DNA from 2 places in the Comamonas sp. CMM03 genome. Region 2 is predicted to be linked to the other one. Evidence: predicted binding sites of a transcription regulator. Region 2 holds the regulator's gene; the other holds the start of a gene.
The links. Region 2 encodes LexA, which represses DNA repair genes until DNA is damaged. Its sites were predicted from a motif close to ACTGTATNNNNATACAGT; they were not measured.
Positions count from the first base shown of each region.

Region 1 (4,175 bases), on a different contig from region 2:
GCCGGCAGCAGCTGCATCAGCCCCACAGCGCCCTTGGGCGAGACCACATCCACATCGAAGCCGGATTCGGTGGCGATCAGGGCCTTGAGCAGCTCGTAGTCCAGCCCGGTATTCTGCGCGGTGTGCTCCACATGGCGGCGCACCCGCTGGTACTGGGCCGAGGACGAGAAATACGCTGCCAGCTTGCCGGCCGATGCCACGGAAGCCGCGTCCACCTTCAGGCCCGAGCCATTGCCCCTGTGCCGGGGCATGCCGTCGCGCTGGGAATCGAAATCATCGCCCTGAAAGAACAGGCGGTAGCGCTCGTCCAGCGGCTCGGCCGCAAAGTGGGTCACGCCCTGACCATCCACATAGGCCCAGATATCGGCCCGTGCAGTACCGGGCAGCGCCAGCGCACCGGCAGCAGCCACCCAAAGCGTCAGCAGCAGCTGTCGGTACCCGGCGCAGCGCCCTCTTTCACCGCACAGGCGCAGTCCCGCCGGGCGTGCCGCGCGCTGCGGCCATACCCGGAAAGTCTGCAGCCATGCAATGAAAGACAGCGGCATGGCAGGGCCTCAGATGTCCAGATCCACCGCGTCGCCGTGCAGCTCCATCAGCTCACGGCGCGAGGCGGCCTCGCCCTTGCCCATCAAACGGGTCATCAGGTGCTCGGTCTCCTGCAGCGGCATGGTGTCAACCTGCACCGGCAGCAGGCGGCGCGTGTCGGGGTTGAGCGTGGTTTCCCACAGCTGCTCGGCGTTCATCTCGCCCAGGCCCTTGAAGCGGCTGATCTGGCATTTCTCGCGCGCCACACCTTCCTTGGCCGCTTTTTCCAAAATGGCGTTCAGCTCGCTTTCGTCCAGCGCATAGACCTTGGCGGCCGGCTTCTTGCCGCGCGCCGGCACGTCCACACGGAACAGCGGTGGACGGGCAATGCACACATGGCCGGCCTCCATCAGCTTGGGGAAATGCTTGAAGAACAGCGTCAGCAGCAGCACCTGGATGTGGGAGCCGTCCACGTCCGCATCGGACAGGATGCAGATCTTGCCGTAGCGTAGGCCGGACAGATCCACCGCGTCATCCGGACCATGCGGATCGACACCGATGGCCACCGAGATGTCGTGAATTTCGGTGTTGGCAAACAGGCGATCGCGGTCCACTTCCCAGGTGTTGAGCACCTTGCCGCGCAGCGGCAGCACGGCCTGGGTCTCCTTGTCCCGTCCCATCTTGGCGGAGCCGCCGGCCGAATCGCCTTCGACCAGGAACACCTCGTTGTGGGCCAGATCACGGCTTTCGCAATCGGTGAGCTTGCCGGGCAGCACGGCCACGCCGGAGCCCTTGCGCTTTTCCACCTTCTGGCCGGCGCGCTGGCGCGTCTGCGCGGCCTTGATGGCCAGTTCGGCCAGCTTCTTGCCGTGCTCCACATGCTCGTTCAGCCACAGCTCCAGCGCCGGGCGCACAAAGCCCGAGACCAGGCGCACGGCGTCGCGGGAATTCAGCCGCTCCTTGATCTGGCCCTGGAACTGGGGGTCCAGCACCTTGGCCGAGAGCACATAGCTGGCGCGGGCGAACACATCGTCCGGCATCAGCTTGACGCCCTTGGGCAACAGCGAATGCATGTCGATGAACGCCTTGACCGCCTGGAACAGGCCGTCGCGCAGGCCGCTGTCGTGCGTGCCGCCGGCGGTGGTGGGAATCAGGTTGACATAGCTCTCGCGCAGCGGTGCACCTTCTTCGGTGAAGGCCACACACCAGGCCGCACCTTCGCCTTCGGCAAAGTTGTCGTTGTGCCGGTCGGCAAAGCCTTCGCCCTCGAACAGGGGAATGACGGGGTCGCCCGCCAGGCTTTGCGCCAGATAGTCGCGCAGGCCGCCCTTGTACTGCCAGCTTTGCGTGTCGCGGTTCTTGTCGTTGACCAGGGACACGCTCACGCCGGGCATCAGCACCGCCTTGCTGCGCAGCAGGTGAACCATCTCGCCCATGGGCAGGTTGGACGATTCAAAGTATTTGGCGTCCGGCCAAGCGCGCACGGTGGTGCCCTGCTTGCGCTCGCCGCTTTGCAGCGGGCGCACGGTCAGGGGCTCGATCACATCGCCACCGGCAAACACCAGATGGGCCACCTTGCCGTCGCGGTGCACGGTGACTTCCATGCGCGTGGACAGCGCATTCGTCACAGACACGCCCACGCCGTGCAGACCACCGGAGAAGCTGTAGGCGCCGCCCTGACCCTTGTCGAACTTGCCGCCGGCATGCAGGCGGGTGAAGACCAGCTCCACCACAGGGGCGCCTTCTTCGGGGTGCAGGCCAAAGGGAATGCCGCGGCCATCGTCTTCCACGCTGACCGAGCCATCGGTATGCAGCGAGACCTTGATGCGCTTGCCGTAGCCGGCCAGGGCTTCGTCGGCCGCGTTGTCGATCACCTCCTGCAGGATGTGCAGGGGGTTGTCGGTGCGGGTGTACATGCCGGGGCGTTGCTTGACCGGCTCCAGGCCCTTGAGGACGCGGATCGAACCTTCCGAATATTCGGGAATGGAAGTAGAGGGTTTGGCTGCCATGGGGGCGAATTGTAGTGCGCGCACCAGCGCACAGCTGGATAAATAAACAGTTACCCCTGACGCCATTGCTTGCACATGCGCAAGCGCCGGGGCATTTCCGGGCGCAACGCTAACACAGCAGGCTGTCGCGCCGGAGTCCATTCGCGAGGTGGGGCTGCCCCACAGGTAGGGGGTGAACTGGATACATTCCACAGCTATGCAAAACCAAAACAACACCACCAACCGCCTGCCCATGCTGCAGGTGCTGCTGTGCGGGGGCGCAGTGGTCACCTTGTCCATGGGCATACGCCACGGCTTCGGCCTGTGGCTGCAGCCCATCACCCAGGAAATGGGCTGGACCCGCGAATCCTTTGCCCTGGCGATTGCCATCCAGAACCTGTCCTGGGGCGTGCTGGGTATCTTCGTGGGCATGATGGCCGACAAGCTGGGCGCCTTCAAGGTGCTGATCGGCGGCGCCATCCTGTATGCGCTGGGCCTGGTGGGCATGGCGCTGTCGCCCTCCACCTTGCTGTTTGCACTCACCGCCGGGGTGCTGATCGGTGCGGCCCAGGCTGGCACCACCTATGCGGTGATCTATGGCGTGCTGGGGCGGCAGATTCCGGCCAATCGCCGCAGCTGGGCCATGGGCGTGACGGCCGCGGCCGGTTCGTTCGGCCAGTTCTTCATGGTACCGGTGGAGGGCGGGCTGATTACGCAGTTCGGCTGGTCCAACGCGCTGCTGATCCTGGCGGTGATCGCCCTGGTGATTGCCGTCCTGGCCTTTGGCCTGCGCGAGCCCGGCTTTGGCGGCACGGCAGGCGCTGGCCCCCAGCGCGACCAGACCATCGGCCAGGCCCTGGCCGAAGCCTGGACCAACCCCAGCTTTGTGCTGCTGCTGTCGGGCTACTTTGTCTGCGGCTTTCAGGTGATGTTCATCGGCGTGCACATGCCCAGCTACCTGAAGGACTTTGGCATTGCCCCCCAGGTGGCCAGCTATTCCCTGGCGTTGGTGGGCCTGTTCAACATCTTCGGCACCTACATCGCCGGGAATCTGGGCCAGAAAATGCCCAAGCGCTACCTGCTGTCGGGCATCTACGGGCTGCGCTCGGTGGTCATCATTGCCTTCCTGCTGGCCCCGCTGTCGCCCTGGTCGGTCTACCTCTTCTCGGCCGCCATGGGCTTTCTGTGGCTGTCCACCGTGCCGCTGACCAATGCCACCATCGCCCAGATCTTCGGCGTGCAGCATCTGTCCATGCTGGGCGGTTTTGTGTTCTGCAGCCACCAGGTGGGCAGTTTCCTGGGCGTGTGGCTGGGCGGCTACCTGTATGACCGCAACGGCAATTACGACATGGTCTGGTATCTGGCGATTGCGCTGGGCATTTTTGCCGCCGTCGTCAACCTGCCGGTGCGCGAGCAGGCCCTGGTGCGCAAGCCGGCCGCCGCCTGACCGGTCTCGCACCGCCGTTCAGCGCTACCATCGCAGCCATGCACACCCCCTGCACCGCCCCGCCCTCTGTCCCGCCCCGGCTGCACGGCTGGCGGCGGGCGCTGGTCTGGGCGGCCATCGCCGCGGTGCTGGCAGCAGTGTTTGCCCTGTATCTGCAGCCGGACTTCATGGTCACACTCGCCAACCAGGTCTGGGCCTGCTTCTGAGCCTGGGGG
Region 1 covers NZ_JAHUXB010000002.1:82,007-86,181, forward strand. Annotated here, with positions in the region: gene KW830_RS07095 (lytic transglycosylase domain-containing protein) at 1-545, opposite strand, end outside; gene KW830_RS07100 (DNA topoisomerase IV subunit B) at 555-2,534, opposite strand; gene KW830_RS07105 (MFS transporter) at 2,767-3,960, shown strand; gene KW830_RS07110 (hypothetical protein) at 3,999-4,166, shown strand.
Region 1: the regulator LexA is predicted to act here: its motif matches at 2,568-2,585, upstream of KW830_RS07100 (DNA topoisomerase IV subunit B).

Region 2 (4,175 bases):
CACCTGGGACAGGTTGTGCAGCAGATTGGCCTTGCTGCTGGCGCCGAACATCTCCAGTGTCTGCTGGTTGACGTCGATCACACGGATTTCCTGCATGCAGCGGGTGACGAACTCAGGGTGCACCTTCAAGAACGTGCGGAAGTCGCGGATGCCGCGCTCGCGCACCTCGTCCAGCAGTTGCTTGACCGCGCTGAAGTCTTCCACCCACAGCGAGACCGGGGAGTGGGCAAACAAATCCCGCGCGTACTGTTCGCTGGCCTGCAGACGCTGCGTGCTCATCACCTCGGCGGTGATGTCTTCCAGCGACACCAGCACACGGCTCCAGCTGTCTTCATAGCCGGGCAGCACGCGAAAACGCACCTGAATGTCCATGCGCCGGCCATCCAGCGCGTAGTTCACCGAGCGGTTGGCGAAGCTCAGCTGCCCGTCCCACAGGGCCAGCAGCTCGGCGACGATGCTGTCGTGCATATCGCCGCGGAACACCTCATCCAGGCGGTTTTGCAGCGTGGCCTGGTCAGGGGCCTTGAAAAGCTCCAGCGTGTACTGGTTGACGCGCAGCACCTGAAAGCACTGGCTGCATTGCTGCACGCGCCGGGGGTCCTCGCGGAAAAACTGCTGCAAATCGGTGACGCCTGCGGCGCGCCATTGCGCGAACAACTGCTTGAGCCCGCTGTAATCCTCCATCCACAGGGATATGGGGGCGAGGTCAAACATGTCCTCAAAATCCAGGCCGCTCGCGAGAGAATTGGTCACCACTAACACCTCCGTGCGCGATTATTGCTTACCGCGCCGGGTGCACATTCCTCTTCTCTACCGGTTGTAAGTTTTTGTGAGAATTTCGTGCGCGCCACACGACAGCCCCGTACAGCCAGCGCTGTGCAGACCCCGGGTTGGCGAGATTTTCCAGCGGACCTCGACTGCAACACGCTATCGCCTGCCTACCTGCGGGTTGGGCTGGCAGGCCTGCACGTATTCACGCCGCGCAACAAGCCCGCCCCCCCACCCTATGGCGGCGTGGCCTGCCGCACCGGCACGGATTTCGGGCTAGCGGTCCGTGCGCGGCCAGCCCATCAATTCCAGCATCAGACTGGTGCGCGCCTTCACGGCAGACAAGGCGCTGACACGGCTGTCATCGGCGTCTTCGGCCTGCACAATGCGCCCGCGCTCGCAACGCGTGCTGCGGCGTACCGCCAGGCCCCGGCTTTGCGCCACTTCGAGTGCGGCATCCAACGCCTGGTGGGTGGTGCCGTTGCCTGTGCCGGCCACCACCAGCCCGCGCACGCCAGCGCTGCACAGCGCCTGGACCACCGCCTGCATCACCGACCCGCTGCAGCCTGCATGACTCACCAGGATTTCCACCTGAGGCCATTCGGCAGGCGGGCGCAGCGCGCCCACCGGCGGAATCTTCGGCGCCGACAGAGCGGCCCCCTCCACGGGGCCGACCCAGCGTACCCGCCCCTCTTCCACCCAGCCCTGCGGGCCGCTGTCACCGCCGTCAAATGCGTCCACCCGGTAGGGATGCACCTTGCGCACCTGGCGGGCACTGAACACCAGCCCGGCCATCACGGCCAGCACGCCGCGCCCGGCCGCATGGACATCGGCTGTGCAAATCACCGCATCCCGCAGATTGCCAGGCCCATCGGCCGAAATGGCACTGGCCGGACGCATGGCACAGGTCAGCACCACGGGTTTGGCTGGCTGCAGCACACACTGCAAGAACCAGGCGGTTTCTTCCAGGGTATCGGTGCCGTGGGTGATGACAATGCCCCCCACATCGGCACGCTCCAGCAATTGGCTGCAGCGCACTGCCAGCGCATGCCAGGTGGTGTGGTCCATGTCCTTGCTGTCCAGCTGGGCCACTTGTTCGGCCTGCAGTGGTGCTTTTGCAACGCGTTCCAGGTCGGGCACCGCCTGCAGCAGTTGCGCCACACCCAGCTGTGCCGGACGGTAGCCCACATGGGCCCCCGCAGAGTCCGCGACCCCGGCAATCGTGCCGCCGGTCCCCAGAATGACGATGGTTTTGCCACTTTCCACTTGCAGTCCTTTGCAAACTGGTCAAAAATACAGGTACTGGATGAACGCACAGTATTCATCCCCATTGATCGAGGAATGCCCATGGACCACCCCAAGCTCACCCCCCGGCAGCAGCAGATTCTGGATCTGATCCAGTCTGCCATCAGCCGCACTGGCGCGCCCCCAACCCGGGCCGAGATCGCCAGCACGCTGGGTTTCAAGTCGGCCAATGCCTCGGAGGAACACCTCAAGGCCCTGGCCCGCAAGGGCGTGATCGAGCTGGTCAGCGGCACTTCGCGCGGCATCCGCCTGTGCGTGGACACCGTGCGCAGCATCAACGCAGCCCGCGGCAACGTCTTTGCCCTGCCTCTGACCGCCATGCAGCCGCTGCTGCTGCCGCTGGTGGGCCGTGTCGCTGCAGGCTCGCCCATTCTGGCCCAAGAACACATCGACCAGACCTATTCGGTGGAAGCCAGCATGTTCGCCCACAAGCCCGACTACCTGCTGAAGGTGCGTGGCATGTCCATGCGGGACGCCGGCATCCTGGACGGCGACCTGCTGGCCGTGCAGTCCACCCATGAGGCCCGCAACGGCCAGATCGTCGTGGCCCGCCTGGGTGATGACGTCACCGTCAAGCGCCTGCGCCGCACCGGCTCGCAGATCGAACTGCTGCCAGAAAACCCCGACTACCCCGTCATCCAGGTCAATCCCGAGGAGCCCTTCGCCATCGAAGGTCTGGCCGTGGGCCTGATCCGCAACTCGGCGCACATGTAGCGCCCGGTCCTTCTACCGGGCTTCCCATGGCGCGCTCAGCGCTGCCACCCAGGCCCTTGACCGCGGAAGCGCCGCCCAGCCACTTCCGCCACTACCACGGTTCTGTACCGCGGCCTGCGCGGCCGCGCAGGGGCTGTTTTGCCCAGAATTTGTCTCTCCGATCAGGTGTGTGCAGCCTGAGGGAGTAGGTTTGCCCGGAAAACTGCACAACAGAAAGCGAGCTCCCCCATGCGCCTGTTCACCACTTCCAGCACCCCGGTCGGCTTTACCCTCACTGCCCCCTTGTCCATGCAGGTCCAGCGCCACCCGGGCCTGCGTGCCCATCGTGCGGCAGCGTCTGCTGGCACAAACGCAGCATCCACCGCCAGTGCCAACGACAGCCGCTATTTCAGCGTGGCCATGGACGACAAGGTGCGCGTCCTGCGTCGCGACGTGGGCGACCGCGCCCGCATGGTGCTCAGCGGTCGCATGGCCGATGTCTGCGCCGCCCTGGAACACATGAGCCGCGCCGAAACGGTGTCCTTGGCTGGCTGAGCCATGCCGCCCGGCGCCGCCATACGCGGCCCGTGTGCGGCACCAGATCCTGCACATTGCGGATTGCAGTGTCCGAACTTGCCAGGCCTGCGTGCACAAGGGGCGCAATCCCGGAACATCTGGCAGTCCGGCGGACTGCCCCCGTACTGCAGCGCATGCACCACGGCAACCGGTTTCAGGCTCGCCTACACGCCATCTCATCTGCCCCTGGACGTACCTCCCTGGTCTGCATTAGCCACAGCAGGCAGCGCACGGCCTGCACAAATACCGCACTGCTGCACGCAGGGGGCACAATGGCGGCATGAGCCAGATTTCTGCCCACATCGCCGACCTGCGCAAGAGCTACGAGCGCGCAGAACTCAATGAAGACGCATCCAAAGCGGATCCCCTGGCGCAGTTCGACCAGTGGCTGCAGGAAGCCGTGAGCGCGCAAGTGGCAGAACCCAATGCCATGACCGTGGCCACGGTAGGCAACGATCTGCGCCCCAGCACACGCATCGTGCTCATCAAGGGCTATGACGCACGCGGCATTGTCTGGTACACCAATTACGACAGCCGCAAAGGCAACGAACTGGCGGGCAACCCGTTTGCAGCACTGCAGTTCCACTGGGTGGAGCTGGAGCGCGTGGTCCGCATCGAAGGCCGGGTCGAACGCGTCAGCGACGAGGAAAGCGACACCTACTTCCACAGCCGCCCGCTGGACTCCCGCATTGGCGCCTGGGCCAGCCCGCAAAGCCAGGTCATATCCAGCCGCAGCGTGCTGGTGGCCAACGCCGCCAAATATGGCGCCCAGTTCCTGCTCAAGCCTCCGCGCCCCCCGCACTGGGGCGGCTTCCGTCTGGTGCCCGACCGCT
Region 2 covers NZ_JAHUXB010000001.1:920,315-924,489, reverse strand. Annotated here, with positions in the region: gene KW830_RS04135 (diguanylate cyclase domain-containing protein) at 1-714, opposite strand, end outside; gene KW830_RS04130 (asparaginase) at 1,045-2,034, opposite strand; gene lexA (transcriptional repressor LexA) at 2,116-2,787, shown strand; gene KW830_RS04120 (hypothetical protein) at 3,016-3,321, shown strand; gene pdxH (pyridoxamine 5'-phosphate oxidase) at 3,623-4,175, shown strand, end outside.